Regions from separate parts of the Adlercreutzia sp. CNCM I-6216 genome, predicted to be linked through region 2. Evidence: riboswitches for the same ligand, from Rfam matches in the RefSeq annotation. Region 2 holds a riboswitch; the other holds the start of a gene.
What was found. A riboswitch is a leader RNA that binds a small molecule or an ion and turns the genes downstream of it on or off. The one in region 2 is predicted to bind thiamine pyrophosphate.

Region 1 (7,887 bases), on a different contig from region 2:
GCGCTGGCCGGCTGTGCGCAGCAGGCACTCTCTTCCACAGGAAGCGCGATTGACTGGAACGGCATAACGTCTGTTCAAGCCACACCTAAGGACAAGGTGAAGTTCAAGCTGACCGAGGAGTCGGAATGCGATGCCTGCCATGACTCGGAAGTGGCCTCCGCTCAAAACGAGCTCTGCCTTGCCGGCATCGAGGACCACCAGGACATTGGCTGCCTCGATTGCCATACGAAGGATAAGGCTCTGGAGGGGGCCCACCGCAAGCTTTCGGCTGACAGCAAGGAGGCCGACAGTCTGAAGCGCACAGAGGTGACCGATCAGACCTGCTTGAACGAAGACTGCCACAACTATGACGAGATGATCGCGAACATTCCCGACGACAAGCTTTTGGTGGATGCCAACGGCACGACGGTGAACCCTCATGAGATTCACAATGTGGGCACTTCCCACGGGGACATCAAGTGCTCCGACTGCCATCTGACGCACAAGGAGGGGGAGGCCTATCAAACAGCCACCGACAAGTGCCTCAGCTGCCACCACGAGAACGTTTACGAGTGCGGTACCTGCCACTAGGCGGCTCCACGAATCATTGAAAAGGAGTGCGTAAGATGAGTATCTCGACGACTGCTCTCGATAGACGCAGCGCTGTGAAGATCGCGGCGGCCGCTTCCCTTCTTGCCGCCGGCGGAGCGTGCATCTTCATGGTGGACGCGGCACACGCCGAAGACGAGGGTCGGGCCGAGGGCGGCAGGGAAACGGGTCCCTACGCTGGCCGCGTGGGCTTTCTCGTGAAGCCGCACAATTGTCTCAACTGCCAAGCTTGCGTTGAGGCTTGTCGCAAGTTCAACAAGACCCCCGAATCGCGCCCGGCTCGCCGCCACATTACCAAGTACGAGAAAGACGGCGAGGCGCTGTTTGTGTCGACGTCCTGCATGCACTGCGAGGAGCCGGCCTGCGCGTCGGTGTGCCCTGCCGGAGCCATCAAGAAGGCGGAGGACGGGGTGGTCTACGTCGATAAGGATCGCTGCATCGGCTGCAAGTACTGCTACCAGGCCTGCCCCTTCGGCGTGCCCACCTACAGCTCGGCCGCTATGGACAAGTGTGACTGCTGCACCCTGGGCGGCACGCGCCCGGGCAACGCCCCGCGTTGCGCCGAGGCCTGCAAGTTCGGGGCGCTTCACTTCGGCACGGTAGACGAGCTTCTGGCCCAGTGTCCCGACGCCAAGGTGGTGGAGGCGTCCACGAAACCGTCCTTCTATTTGGCCTAGCCGATAGATGACCGGGGCGCGCCTGAGTGCCGCGCCCCACCGTGAAAACCATTTCGTGCTAAGGAGAGAGAATGGAAGGATTGCAAGATATTTGGGGCTGGCAGCCCGCCCTGTACCTGTTTTTGGGCGGCATGGGCGCCGGCGCGTTCATCGCTGCCATGGTGGTGTACTTCAGGGAGGGCGACAAGGCGCGCTCCACGGTGTTCGCGTCGCTTGTGGCCGCTGTTGTCTGCCTCGCCGTGGGCCTGCTGCTGCTTTTGAGCGAGCTCATCACGCCCTTGCGCGGTATGATGATGTGGCAGAGCTTCTCGAACTTCGGCTCGTGGATGACCTTCGGCGCCTGGATCGTGTTCGCGGCTCTCGTGGTATTCGCTCTTGAGGCCATCGTCGTCTGGGAGAAGACGGCCGGGGCTTTGGCGAAGCGCATCAAGGGCTTCGACGGGTATGCGCCGAAGCTGGCGCGCGCGTTAGGCGTCGTCAGCTGCGTGCTGGGCTTCTGCGTGGCGGTGTACACGGGCATTCTGCTCATGAGCGCTCCGGGTGTTCCGCTCTGGAACACATTGCTCCTGCCGTGCTTGTTCACGGTGTCGGCGCTGGATACCGGCGTGGCTCTGGTGGAGGTTATCGCGCTGGCCAACCGTAAGAAGGCCGCGCTTTCCAAGGAGACGAACCGCATTTTGGAGTACGCGGTCGTGGCGCTGGTGGTGTTGGAGCTGGCAGTGTTGGCCCTCCTTTTGGTCTCCATGGCGGGCTCGCCGGTTCAGGAGTCCCACGAGGCCGCCGTTGCCGCCCAATCGGCCGCACTCATCATCGGAGGCGATCTGGCTCTGCCGTTCTGGGCGCTGGTCGTCCTGGTTGGACTGGTCTGCCCCCTTGCGGCGGCGCTTGTCGCCCTGGTGGGCAAGTCCGACAAGGCCCAGGGCGCCACGCTCTGGGGTGCTTTGGGCGCCATGATCGGCGGCTGCGCTCTGCGCTTCATCATCGTTATGGCCGGCCTTCATGCCGACCCGGTAATTGATGCGGTGTCGCAGTTACTCGGATAGCCCCCTCGACCCCTTTGGGTGATCCCCTTCCTTAAAAACGGTCCGCTGCGTAGTCGCAGTGGACCGTTTTGATTCATGGAGAGGCAGTGCAAACAGAAAGGCGAGCGGGCCTGTAAGCCGGGTTCTGTCTTGGGACGGCCATTTATCTCGAACGCGAGTCGCCCCGCGCCTCTAGCACGCAACCCGAGCGCACGGCGGGCCACCGTATGGCGCTCCTATTTGCGCTTGCTCCAGATGGGGTTTACCAAGCCGCGACGTTGCCGCCGCGCTGGTGCGCTCTTACCGCACCGTTTCAGCTTTTCTCCTGTGTCGCGCATGCTGCGCATCGCAGCATGTTCCGAGCAGGGGAGTCTTCTTTTCTGTGGCACTGATCCGTCGGGTCGCCCCGCCCAGCCGTTAGCTGGCATCTTGCCCTGCGGAGCCCGGACTTTCCTCGCACCCTGAAAGGGTACGCGGCCGTCTGGCTCGCTCGCCTGTGGTATTGTAGCAGAACTTGCTTCACCCTGGTCGAACCACACGAGTGACACACCGTGTCATCCTGGGCGGAGCGCGCAGCACGAGGTCGAAGGATCTAGCGGCTCCCCGCAATGAGATCCTTCGACTTGCGCTCGCTTAAGGATGACATGGTGAATGTGAATGGAGGATATGTTTTGAGCACGGTCGCATTAGTTGGCGCATCGGATTTCAATGCCGCTCACTTTGCCGCCCATTGGAAAGAGGGCGCCTTCGATGCGGTCATCGCCGTGGACGGGGGGTTTGCCTCCCTGGCAGCTGTGGACTGCGCGCCTGATCTGGCCATGGGCGACTTCGACTCGCTGGGATACGTGCCCGAGGGCATGTCCGTGAAGGCGTTTTCGCCGGAGAAGGACGCGTCGGATATGGAATTGGCTTTGGAGGAGGCCCTCGCGCGCGGCGCCGATGCCGTGGAGGTGTACGGCGCGCTCGGGGGGCGGCTCGACCACACGGTGGCGAACTTGCAGCTCTTGGCCTCCTTTGCCGAGCGGGGGCTCGCTGTGGCCGCAGTGGGGGAGCGCGAGCTTATCGCGTTTCTCGTCGGCCCCGGCGAGCTGCGCCTTCCCGCGTTGCCGAGCGGTATCGTGTCGGTGTTCTCGCTCACCGACGTTTCCACGGGGGTTGTGGAAGAGGGCCTGAAGTACGGCCTCGATGGCGTGGCCCTCACGAACCGCACGAGCTGGGGCCTTTCCAACGAGCTTGTCGGCACGCCGGCCCGCATTGCCCTGGAAAGCGGCACGCTGGCAGTGTTTTTGCCGCTCTAGCGCTGTGCCGTTCCCTATACTGGCACTACAACCATAGACTTGGGGAGCTTGCAGCCGCGTGGCGGCCGGGCAGGCTGAGAGGGGGCGCCGAATTCGCCCCGACCCGCAAAACCTGATATGGGTAATGCCAACGAAGGGAGTTTTCATGACTGACAGCCAGTCTGCCGACGCAGCACAGCCGATCACGCAGATCGACTTCGCCCGCGCCGGCGTCGTCACGCCTCAAATGGCCGCCGTTGCCGCTGCCGAGGGTCGCGAGCCGGAGGACATCCGCGCCGCCGTGGCTACCGGCCGCATCGCCATTCCGGCCAACATCCACCACGCAAGCCTCGCGCCCGCCGGCGTCGGTTCCACCCTGGAGGGCGTCCCTCTCTCCACGAAGGTGAACGTGAACCTCGGCATCTCGGGCGATCTGGCCGATGAGGCTCTGGAATGGGAGAAGGTGGACGTGGCCCTGGAACTGGGCGCTGACGCCATCATGGATCTTTCCAACTCCGGCAAGACCCGCGCCTTCCGCCGCGCGCTCGTTGAGAAGTCGCCGGCTATGATCGGCACCGTGCCCATGTACGACGCCATCGGTTACCTGGAAAAAGCGCTGATCGCCATCACGCCCGAGGACTTCCTGGAGGTGGTGCGCGCCCATGCCGAGGACGGGGTCGATTTCGTCACCATCCACGCCGGCATGAACCGCCGGGTCATCGAGTCGTTCAAGGAGACGGGGCGGCTTACCAACATTGTGTCCCGCGGCGGCTCCCTCATCTTCGCCTGGATGGAGGCCACCGGTCGCGAGAACCCCTTCTACGAGTACTACGACGAGGTGCTCGCCATCTTGCACGAGCACGATGTGTGCATCTCCATTGGGGACGCCATGCGTCCCGGCAGCGGCTACGATGCCACGGACGCCGGGCAGATCGCCGAGCTCATCGAAATTGGCAAGCTGACGCGCCGCGCCTGGGACGCCGGAGTGCAGGTGATGGTGGAAGGCCCCGGGCATATGGCGCTCGATGAGATCGCCGCCAACATGAAGCTGGAGAAGCGGCTGTGCCACGAGGCGCCCTTCTACGTGCTGGGGCCGCTTGTGACTGACATCGCCCCGGGCTACGACCACATCACGGCGGCCATCGGAGGCGCCATCGCGGCTTCTGCCGGCGCCGACTTCCTCTGCTACGTGACGCCGGCCGAGCATCTGCGCCTGCCGGACGCGAACGACGTGCGCGAGGGGCTGGTGGCTACGAAGATCGCCGCCCACGCCGCCGACATCGCCAAAGGCGTGCCCGGCGCGCGCGATCGCGACAATCGCATGAGTGATGCGCGGCGCCGCGTGGCCTGGGACGAGATGTTCGAGCTGTCGCTGGATCCGGTCCGCGCCCGCGCCGTCTTCGAGAGCGCCCCGCCTTCCACCGAGGGCACCTGCACCATGTGCGGCAAGATGTGCGCCATGAAGACCGTGAACGACATCATGGACGGTCTCGTGGTCGACCTGGATGCGGAGTAGGGGCGCCAAGGAGGCGTTGGAAGAGAATGGGGCGCGAGGCGCAGAGTCGGGTCGATCTTCGCCCCCTATTGAGGCAGAAAAATCGAGTTGTTAGACTTTTTCAGCAGGGCATTTTGCGGAAACAATGAACTAAAAAGGTCTGACCAGGCATTTTCGTAGTGTTTCCTCCTGTTTGCTCGGCATCGCGCTTGCGCAATGTCTAACAACTCGAAAAAAGTGACCAGAACGAACACCCAGTTTGGAACAAGGAGTGAACATGCCTGTACGGGAACGTGGAAAGTGGTCGGCGGAGGCCATTCGCTGTGCCTTGAAGCTGTACGCGGTGACGGACAACGCGTGGCTGGGGGAGAGGTCGCTGGCGCAGTGCGTGGAAGCAGCGCTTGCCGGGGGTGCGACCTTCGTGCAGCTGCGCGACAAGCAGGCGACCGGCGATGCGCTGCGGGCCGAGGCGGAGGAGCTGCTCGCGCTCTGCCGCGCGGCCGGCGTGCCTTTCGTGGTGAACGACGACGTGGAATGCGCGCTCGCCGTGGGCGCCGACGGGGTGCACGTGGGCCAGGACGACATGGCCTGCGAACGGGCGCGGGCGCTGCTCGGCCCCGACGCCATCGTGGGCGTCTCTACCCAGACGGTGGAGCAGGCGCGGGCAGCCGAGGCGGCCGGTGCCGACTACCTGGGCGTCGGCGGCGTGACCGGCACGGCCACCAAGCCCGAGGCCGGGGTGCTCGCAGCCGAGGAGTTCCGCGCTATCGTCGCTGCCGTGGACATCCCCGTCGTCGCCATCGGCGGCGTGAATGCCGCCACGGTGCCGTGCCTGTCCGAGCTGGACGTTGACGGCGCCGCCGTGGTGAGCGCCATCTTCGCCGCTGACGATATTGAGGCCGCAACACGCGAGCTTTCCCGTATCATCGACGAAACCCTGAGTATTTAAGTCATGGTCGCCTGCTTGCCGCAGCCGCGAAAGGGGCGGCGCTCCTGGCTTCGGGCAACGCGCAGGGAGAAACGGGACGGGAATCGGAAGACCCGTTAGCGAGAAAGGAACATCCATGCTCGGCGACGAGAACAACAACGACCTCATCGACCTCACTTCCATCGATCGCGCGAAGTGCGCGCTGCTCGTCATCGACGAGCTGGGCGATCCCACGGGAGGCCCGCTCGAGCCGGTGCTCCTGCCTGCCATCCAGCAGACGGCCAAGCTCACGACGGCCGCCCGCGCCGTCGGTATGCCCGTCGTCTTCACCAACGACGCCCACCTCCCCGGCATTGATCGCGAGTTGGCCCTGTGGGGCGCCCACGGCATCGCCGGAACCCCCGAGGCCCAAACGTCGCCCTTGCTCGATCCTCAGCCCACCGATTACGTGGTGGAGAAGCGCCGCTACAGCGGCTTCTTCCAGACGGGACTGCTTTTGCTGTTGAACGAGCTGGACGTCGACACCCTCATCTGCTGCGGCATGGATACGAATATCTGCGTGAAGCACACGGTGGCCGACGCTTATTTCAACAACTTCAACATCATCGTGGTGGGCGACGCCACGGCCACCTTCCTCGTGGGCAACCAGGAGGAGGGCCTCGAATACATGAAGGTGTGCTACGCTGCCAAGGTCGTCGACACCAATGAGGCCGTGAATCTCATCGAGGGGTAGCCCCCGTCTCATCAACGGTTGATTGCCAGAAAGGGGCGGCCGTGCAGGCGCGCCCCTTTCGTGTGAAATGATGGTTTCATGCGGCCGTTCGGGAAGCGGTCGACGCCGTCGCGAAAGGAATGCCATGAAAGCGGTTCTCACCATTGCCGGATCCGATTCCAGCGGGGGAGCGGGTATCCAGGCCGACCTGAAGACCATCGCCGCCCATCATCTGTTCGGGGAGAGCGTCATCACGGCGCTCACGGCCCAGAACACGCTCGGCGTTACCGACGTGCTCGAGGTGGATCCCGTTTTCGTGGGCACCCAGATCGACGCCGTCTTCGACGACATCCGGCCCGATGCGGTGAAGATCGGCATGGTGTCGTCGTCGGCCATCGTGGGCGCCATCGCCGATGGACTCGATCGCCACAAAGCCGCCAATGTCGTGGTCGATCCCGTTATGGTGGCCACGTCGGGCTCGGCGCTCATCGCCGACGCCGCCGTGGACGCGCTGGTGCGCCAGCTGTTTCCCCGGGCCACGGTGATCACCCCCAACATCCCCGAGGCCGAGGTGCTCTCGGGCAGGGCCATCGCATCTTCGGAAGACGTGGAGGCGGCTGCGTCGTTGATCGCCGACCGCTGCGTCGCCGTTTGGGAGAACGCGTCGGATTTCACGGACGCAGCGCCTTCCGTGCCCGCTATCCTCATCAAGGGCGGCCACGGGGTGGACGAGCCGGACGCCGCCGACGACTACCTGCGCATGGCCGACGGCGAATCGGTGTGGCTGCGGGGTACGCGCATCGCCAACGACAACACCCACGGCACCGGCTGCTCCCTCTCCTCGGCCATCGCCTGCGGCCTGGCCCGGGGCTTTTCCGTGGACGTGGCCGTGCGCGACGCCAAGGCCTACGTGGCCGGCGCCCTCGCGGCCGGTCTGAACCTGGGGCGTGGCTCGGGTCCCCTCGACCACATGTGGCAGTACGGCACCCCCATGCCCTGCTAGGGCGAGAACAGCTCTGTCGTACTGGGGTTTTCGCGCGAGCTTTTCACGCGATGCGGTTGCGGCCGCTCCCCGCATTTTTCGTAATTCCCAAAATTGGGGCTTGACGGGGGGCGCTTGCTTCCGTAACATACTCACTTGCGCTCGCCGCTTTCGGGCGGTGTGGCGAGAAAGTTATGTTGGGGTGT
Region 2 (7,887 bases):
CGAGTTCGGGATGGAAGGCGGAGGCTATCTGGTTGCGGTGGCGCACGGCCACCGGCGTGCCGTCTAGGGTGACGAGGGGCTCGACCCCGGGGCCGAGGGCCTCGATGCGCGGGGCGCGGATGAACGTGAGGGGGATGGCTTCGTCGGTGTTTTCCCAGCGGCCCTTGGCGTGGAAGCTGCCGAGTTGGCGGCCGTAGGCGTTGCGGCGCACGGTGACGGGCAGGGTGCGGAAATGGTCGGCGAGCAGGATGAGGCCGGCGCAGGTGCCGAGGGCGGGGAGGCCCTCGGCGATGCGTTGGCGCAGCGGTTCGAACATTCCCAGGTCATGCAGCAGCTTCGCCTGTACGGTGGACTCGCCGCCGGGGAGCACCAGGCCGTCGAAGGGACGGGCGAGGTCGGCGGCCTGGCGCAGCTCGATGGTGGTGCAGCCGAGGGATTGCAGGCGCTGCTCGTGCTCGATGAAAGCGCCTTGCAGGGCGAGAACGGCGATGGTTGGGGACATGGGTTCTACTGCCCCCGCTCTTCCATGATGATCTGGATCTCCTGCTCGTTGATGCCCACCATGGCTTCGCCGAGGTCTTCGGACAAGGCGGCGAGCATCTCAGGATCGTTGAAGTTCGTGGTGGCCTTTACGATGGCCTCGGCGCGTCGGGCCGGGTCGCCCGACTTGAAGATACCGCTGCCCACGAAGACGCCCTCGGCGCCCAGCTGCATCATAAGGGCCGCGTCGGCCGGGGTGGCGATGCCGCCGGCGGCGAAGTTCACGACGGGCAGCTTGCCGGCCTCGTGCACCTCGCGCAGCAGCTCCACCGGCACTTGCAGCTCCTTCGCCGCTTCGAACAGCTCATCGTCGCGCAGGTTCTGGATGCGGCGGATTTCAGCGTTCATCCGGCGCATGTGGCGCACGGCCTGCACGACGTCGCCGGTGCCCGGCTCGCCTTTGGTGCGGATCATCGTGGCGCCCTCGGCAATGCGGCGCAGGGCCTCGCCGAGGTCGCGGGCGCCGCAGACGAAGGGGACGGCGAAGACGGTCTTGTCGATGTGGTAGGTGTCGTCAGCCGGCGAGAGCACTTCGGATTCGTCGATGTAGTCGATGTCGATGGCCTGGAGGATCTGTGCCTCGGCGAAGTGCCCGATGCGGCATTTCGCCATGATGGGGATGGAAACGGCCGCCTGGATGCCCTTGATCATGGCCGGGTCGCTCATGCGGGAAACGCCGCCGGCCGCGCGGATGTCGGCGGGGATGCGCTCGAGCGCCATAACGGCCGCGGCTCCGGCGGCCTCGGCGATGCGGGCCTGCTCGGGGGTGGTGACGTCCATGATGACGCCGCCTTTCAGCATTTGGGCGAGCTGGCGGTTGAGGGCTACGCGCTCAGCAGAGGTGATGGGAGTAGCGGGGTTGCCGGCCTGGTTAGCGGCGGGGGCGGTTTCGGTCATGAGGATCCTTCCTTTCGCAAAAGATATGAGCGGAAGGGTAAGGGATAACTGAGCTTAGTGTTATATTCAATTTGGGAAGTTTTAATAAGGTCAGTTGGAGATGGCCTCGGTTTCGCAAAGAGCCGACGAGCTGGCGATCTGGCAGAAGACCAGGTGGTCGTAAAGGAGCAGCTCGTTCAAAGCGTGCTGCAGGAGGAGGAAGGGAAAGCGATGCTCACGTATGTGCTAAATCGTGGAGGGGAGACGAGCCTGTACGAGCAGCTTTACCGGGCGCTTCGAGCCGACATCGAGTCCGGTGTTCTTGCGGCCGGCGCGCGCCTCCCTTCCAAGCGGGCATTCGCAAAGCATTTGGGGGTGAGCGTCGTCACCGTGGAGGGGGCCTTGGACCAGCTGGTGGCCGAGGGCTATGTGCGCGCCGTGCCCCGCAGCGGCTTCTATGTGCAGGAAATCGGCTCGAATTTGGCAAGTTTTTCGAGGGTTTCGACGCGTGAAACCGTGAAATCGCCTTCCAAAGCCGGTTTCGAGGGCAAAAGCGCGCTCGGCGTAGCCAAAATGGGGGTTTCGGAAGGTGGCGACGTCGAAACCCTCGAAAAACTTGCCACAAAAGACGAGTCCTTTTGTATAGCTTGTGGCAAAGGGGATGTTTCGGGGGCGTGTGGGGGGTTCCAGGGCGAAGCGAGCCTCTGCGGGAATGCGACGAAAATCCGGAGCAACGCGTGCATCGGGGATGACAGGGCCGAATGCGGGGCATCTTGGAACGGCCAGAACGATGCCGGATGTGGGGCATCTTGGTGCGGCCAGAATGGCGCCGGACGCAAATGGCTCGCCGATTTCACGGGGGCGACGGCGCCGGAAGGGGTGTTTCCCTACGCGGCGTGGGCACGGACGCTGCGGCGCGTGTTGGCCGACGAGAGCGAGCGCACGGTGCTGGAGGCGTCGGGGCCTCAGGGATCGCCTCGGTTGCGGGCGGCCATCGCGGCGCATCTGCGGGGCTTTCGCGGCATGGAGGTGCATCCCGACCAGATCGTGATCGGTTCCGGTGCCCAGTCGCTTTATGGCCTGCTCGTGCAGCTGCTCGGTCGTAATCTGGCGTACGGCGTGGAAGACCCCGGCTATCCGCGGCTTACGCGCATCTACGAGTCGAACGACGTGGCGGTGCGGCCGATCGCTCTCGATGGGGAAGGGCCGGTCTTGGAGGCGCTCGAGCGTGCCCGCATCGACGTGCTGCACTGCACGCCGTCGCACCAGTTTCCCACCGGTATCACGGTGCCGGTGTCGCGCCGGCGCTCGTTGTTGGAATGGGCCCAGAGTGGGGTTGCCGCGCCCGAGGACGGTGCAGCGGCTAGGGAGATTCGCGGTCGGAGCGTGAAAGCTTCCAGTGCCCAGTCGCGCTACCTCATCGAAGATGACTTCGACTGCGAGTTCCGCATGGCGGGGCGTCCCGTACCTCCACTCGCGGCCCTCGATGGGGCTGGGCGGGTCATTTACGCGAACACGTTCTCGAAGACGCTCGGGGGTGCTTTCCGCATTGGCTACATGGTGCTGCCCGAGGCGCTGGCCGAACGGTTCCGCGACCGACTTGGCTTTTACGCCTGCACGGTGGGTGCATTGGAGCAGCTGACGTTGGCGCGGTTCATGGAGTCGGGGGACTACGAGCGCCATGTCAATCGCCAGCGGACGCGTTACCGGCGGCGGCTGAGCGCGCTGATTGACGTACTAGCGGCGTCTTCGGCCGGCGATCATTTGCACTTTGCCAATGCGGGTGCCGGGCTGCACTTTCTCATGGAGGTTAGGAGTGTCGAAGGAGACGAGAGAGATAGTGCGACTTTCGAGGAGCGCGTGGCCCGGCGCGCTGCGATTCGGGGCGTGCGCCTGGCGCCTTTGGGCCGTTATCGGTTCACGGGTTGCGAGGCGGGAGCTCCTGGGCGCAGCTCGAACGAAACGGTAGGCTGCCGGTGCGAGGCTCGCGAAGTCGAGGGTGCCCGAAGGGTATGCGACGAGGTGCGGTCTGGGTGCAGCGAGGGGAGGGGTCGGCGCCGTCCCGCCTTCGTGATGAGCTTCTCTTCCTTGGAAGAAGAGACGATCCCGGAGGTAGCCGGGATCGTCTCGGAGGCGGTTATGGTCGAGCTGGGCTGACCTGGTCATCCTCGATGAACTAGGAGGCGCATTCAATCAAGTGCGCGTCGGTTGTTTCTAGCCGATGACGTCGCCGTTGACGGCGAAGGTGACCACTTCGAAGGGGATGTCCTTGCCCGACTGGGCGCAGGCCTCGGCGGCGGCGCGCTCGAGGCCGCCGCAGCAGGGCACCTCCATGCGGGCGACGGTGACCGAGGTGATGTCGTTGGCGGCGATGATGGCGGCGAGCTTGTCGGTGTAGGAGCCCTCGTCCAGCTTGGGGCAGCCGATGATGGTGACGTTGCCGCTCATGAAGCGCTCGTGGAAGCTGGCGCAGGCAAACGCGGTGCAGTCGGCGGCGATAAGCAGCCCGCGGCCCTGGTAGTAGGGGGCCTGCACCGGTACGAGTTTGATCTGGCACGGCCACTGAGCCAAGCGGTTCGGCAGAGCGGCGGCCACGGCGGAAAGCGCGTCGGTGGCGCCGGTAGCGGCCGGAGCGGCGGTGCGAGCAGCCGGTACAGGAGCGGCTGGTGCCGGGGCTCCGTTCAGGGAGCGGCTGCGGGAACCGGGGCATCCGCCCTGGTGCGCAGGCGACGGCGCCGGCTTCGGAGCGTCGTCGATGAGGGTGCGGGCGGCCGAGCCGGGACAGCCGCTGCGGTGCTCGGCCGCGGCCGGAACGCTGCAAGCCGTCGCGCCGCCGTTGCGGGCGGCCAGGTGTGCCGCCACGGCAGCCTCGTCGTAGGGAGCGGCTTCCCGCTCGACGAAGGAGATGGCGTCGGTAGGGCAGGCCGGCAGGCAGTCGCCCAGCCCGTCGCAGTAGTCGTCGCGCATAAGGCGCGCCTTGCCGTCGACCATGGCGATGGCACCCTCGTGGCATGCGTCGACGCACAGGCCGCAGCCGATGCATTTGTCCTCGTCAATGTGAATGATCTTGCGGAGCATGGAACCTCTTTCGCTTCGTGTCGTATGTCGGGCAGCATCATAGCGGGTCGACGCGAAAGCGCAAGAGGCTCCATGTAGATGATGGAAAGATGTGGACGAACCCCTACTCGGCCAGCAGCTCTTCCACCTTCTCGACCTTGGTGTGCAGGGTGTCGGTGTGCCCCGGCCGGATGTCGGCCTTCAGGACCACCTCGGTGCGGATGCCCTGGTCGGCGAGGGCCATGGTCGCGTCGCGTACGACGGCCATGACCTCGTCCCAGTCGCCCTCGATCTCGGTGAACATGGAGGTGGTGCGGTGGGACAGGCCGGAGTCGCGGATGACGCGGATGGCCTCGGCCACATAGGGCGCGAGCTCGTCTCCCACGCCGAAGGGCGCGATGGCAACGGCAACAAGGGTGTTCATAGGGCGGCCTTTCTCTTTGGTTGCAAATGCGGCTTCGAGGTTTGCGGGCTATCGCTATGGGATTACGCGGCTGATGTGCTGGTGAGTGCCAGAGGCGCCTCAGTCACTTCTTCGGTGGTGAGGTTGTAGAGGGCATTGAGGAAGGCGACTTGGAAGCTGCCCGGACCGTCGCAGGTTTCGGCTGCGCGCAGGCCGGCCAGGTTGTAGGCGGCCGTTGCGGTGAGCGCTGCCACGAAGGGATCGGCCACGCAGGCGTAAACGGCGCATACGCCGCCCAGCGAGCAGCCAGAGCCGGTGATGCAGGTCATGAGGGACGAGCCGCCGGAGAGCCGCGCCACCTGCACGCCGTCAGTGACAAGGTCGGTAGCGCCGGAAACGGCTACCGCGCCTCCCGTGAAGCGGGCGCACGCCACGGCGGCGCGCTCGGCGGCATCCACGGAATCAGTGCTATCGACGCCGCGGGGGCCGTCGCCGGAAGCGCCATCGGCCGAGTTGCCGCCAAGCCCCCACAGGTCGGCCACGGCGATGATCTCCGAGGCGTTGCCGCGCAAAATGGTCGGCGGATTCTCGCGCACGGCCTCGATGAGCCGAGTGCGCAGGCTGCCGATGCCCACGCCCACCGGGTCGAGCACCCAGGGCGTGGCCGCGGCCGCGCAGGCGCGCGCCGTGGCGGGAACCGTCTGCTCGTAGACGGGCATGAGCGTGCCCAGGTTGATGTAGACGGCCCCTCCCAGGGCGGCGACGCACTCGCCCTCGTCGGGCAAATACACCATGGCCGCCGAGCCGCCGACGGCCAACTGGGCGTTGGCGACGAAGCTCTGGGTCACGGTGTTGGTGATAGAAGGCGCGAGCGGGTTCGTCTCGCGCACCTCGCGCACGGCGCGGGCCATGAGCGTCCGCAGTTCCGCTTCAGTGCGGGTGGGGGAGGCGGTGGTAGTGGAATGTTCGGACATGGCGGTTCCTTTCCGGAAGCCGGAGCGTTGTCCTGCGGGCCGCGCCAAAAAAGGCGCTCCCCGCAGGAAGCGCCCCTTGTGCTTGGCGAGCATGCTCCCTACGACAGTGTTAGCTGACAGGTTCGAAGGGTTGGGCGCCTGTGCCCTCTCAACCACGGGACGGCTTCGCGTGCCGCCGAGCGGTACCCCTGCATGCTTTCAGCTTAGCACGATGGCTTCGACGTGCGTGTGAGGAATTCGCTCGTGCCTTTCGAGAGGCGAAGAAACAGGGAAAAACGGGGAGAGGGAGCCAAGAGAGCTGCTGTGGGCCATCGTCAGGATAAGAGGTTGCCCATAGCGAAGGATGATTGGCGTTTCGGCGTGCTGTGTTATGATGCGCCCCATGACTTTCGAAGATGACAGGGAGATGGCTGTGGCGCTCGGGACGTCCGGCGTGATGGCGGCGATGTCGGGGGGCGTCGATAGCTCCGTGTGCGCGCTGCTGTTGCAGGAAGCGGGCTATGCCGTGCGCGGCGCGACGATGGTGCTGCGGGACGACCAGGAATCGACCTGCGGGTCGTCGCGCGATGTGGAAGACGCGCGGGAGGTATGCCAGCGCCTCGGCATCCCCCACGATGCCTTCGACCTGCGCGATCGCTTCGATGCGGCGGTGGTACGCCCCTTCTGCGACGCCTATCTCGAGGGCCGCACGCCCAACCCTTGCATCGCCTGCAATCGGTTCTTGAAGTTCGAGTCTCTCCAGCAGCGCCGCCGCGAGCTGGGGCTCGACTACGTGGCCACGGGGCACTACGCCCGGCGCCGGTGGGATGCGGCCACGGGACGCTGGCAGCTTCTGCGGGCATGCGACCCCGTCAAGGACCAAAGCTACGTGCTGTACCACCTTACCCAGGACACACTCGCCCACATGCTGTTTCCCCTGGGCGAGCTGACCAAAGGCGAGGTGCGCGAGCTGGCCCGTGCCCGCGGCCTCGTCACGGCGGCGAAGCCCGAGAGCCAGGACATCTGCTTCGTGCCCGACGGCGACTATGCGAGGTTCATCGAGGGCCGCTGTGGCGCGGACACTGCTTTCAATCCGGGGGAGATCGTGGATCGGGAAGGGCGCGTGCTCGGGGAGCACGCGGGGCTCATCCGCTACACCATCGGGCAGCGCAAGGGCATCGGCGTAGCGGCGCGCGAACCGTTGTACGTGCTGGGGAAGGATGCGTTCGCCAACCGGCTCATTGTTGGCTTTAAGGACGAGCTGCTCAGCGTGGGGGTAGTGGCTAGCGATGTGAACTTCATCAGCGGCGACGTTTGGCAAGGTCCGCGCGAGGTGCTGGTGAAGACTCACTACCGCCAGCACCCGGTGCCGGCGGTGGCCGAGCAGACTGGTGTTGACGAGCTGACCGTCGCCTTCGACGAGCCCCAGCGCGCCGCTGCCCCAGGACAGGCCGCCGTCCTCTACGAAGGCGACATCGTCCTCGGCGGCGGCACCATCGCACGGGCTCTGTAGCGTTTTGCGGAAGGATGCTTGCGGAAAGTCTTCCCGCAAAGGAGATTGGCGTGGATGCCAAACTCTCGTTTTTTGGCTCCGACTGGCCGTGCTCGGGTGTCGGACTCCCGTTTTTGGAACTAACGGAGTCCTTCGGGCCAAAGAGTGGTCGAAAAGCGACGGGGCGCTCGATGGCGCCCCGTGCACTTGGGAGGGTGATGCTGGGAGGGTGCGGAAAGTCGGGAGGGGGCCCGCACCGTTGCTGCGAGAGGCGGCCTACTTGCTGGCCACAGCGCGGCCGACGACGTAGCCTTGGGTGTGGCAGCGGCCGAGGGAGAGGCCGGGCACCGTCATGGGGTAGTCGGGGCTGCCGAAGAAGTTGCCGGCGCAGTTGCCGATGGCGTACAGGCCCTCGATGGGTGCGCCTTCGGCGTTCAGCACCTGCATGTCCTTGTTCACGTTCACGCCGTGAATGATAGTGGACAGGCCGATGTGGCGGTGGATGCCGTAGAAGGGAGGCTGCTTGATGGCCTTCAGGAACTGGGCCGGCTTGCCCATGTCCTCAT

Region 1: linked by a shared signal. The riboswitch ahead of thiC (phosphomethylpyrimidine synthase ThiC) and the one ahead of thiM (hydroxyethylthiazole kinase) in region 2 are both predicted to bind thiamine pyrophosphate.

Annotation. Positions count from the first base shown of each region.
Region 1 covers NZ_CDSBIE010000008.1:3,338-11,224, reverse strand. The annotation lists gene ACYVRU_RS08375 (cytochrome c3 family protein) at 1-570, shown strand, start outside; gene ACYVRU_RS08370 (4Fe-4S dicluster domain-containing protein) at 606-1,265, shown strand; gene nrfD (NrfD/PsrC family molybdoenzyme membrane anchor subunit) at 1,337-2,308, shown strand; RNA gene rnpB (RNase P RNA component class A) at 2,406-2,780, opposite strand; gene ACYVRU_RS08355 (thiamine diphosphokinase) at 2,959-3,585, shown strand; TPP riboswitch at 3,616-3,741, shown strand; gene thiC (phosphomethylpyrimidine synthase ThiC) at 3,731-5,080, shown strand; gene thiE (thiamine phosphate synthase) at 5,337-6,008, shown strand; gene ACYVRU_RS08340 (cysteine hydrolase family protein) at 6,124-6,720, shown strand; gene thiD (bifunctional hydroxymethylpyrimidine kinase/phosphomethylpyrimidine kinase) at 6,845-7,702, shown strand; tRNA gene ACYVRU_RS08330 (tRNA-Gln) at 7,880-7,887, shown strand, end outside.
Region 2 covers NZ_CDSBIE010000010.1:36,166-44,052, forward strand. The annotation lists gene pdxT (pyridoxal 5'-phosphate synthase glutaminase subunit PdxT) at 1-502, opposite strand, end outside; gene pdxS (pyridoxal 5'-phosphate synthase lyase subunit PdxS) at 508-1,437, opposite strand; gene ACYVRU_RS09480 (aminotransferase-like domain-containing protein) at 1,648-3,573, shown strand; gene ACYVRU_RS09485 (ATP-binding protein) at 3,631-4,494, opposite strand; gene ACYVRU_RS09490 (MTH1187 family thiamine-binding protein) at 4,598-4,897, opposite strand; gene thiM (hydroxyethylthiazole kinase) at 4,960-5,850, opposite strand; TPP riboswitch at 5,929-6,050, opposite strand; gene mnmA (tRNA 2-thiouridine(34) synthase MnmA) at 6,233-7,342, shown strand; gene ACYVRU_RS09505 (FAD-binding protein) at 7,598-7,887, opposite strand, start outside.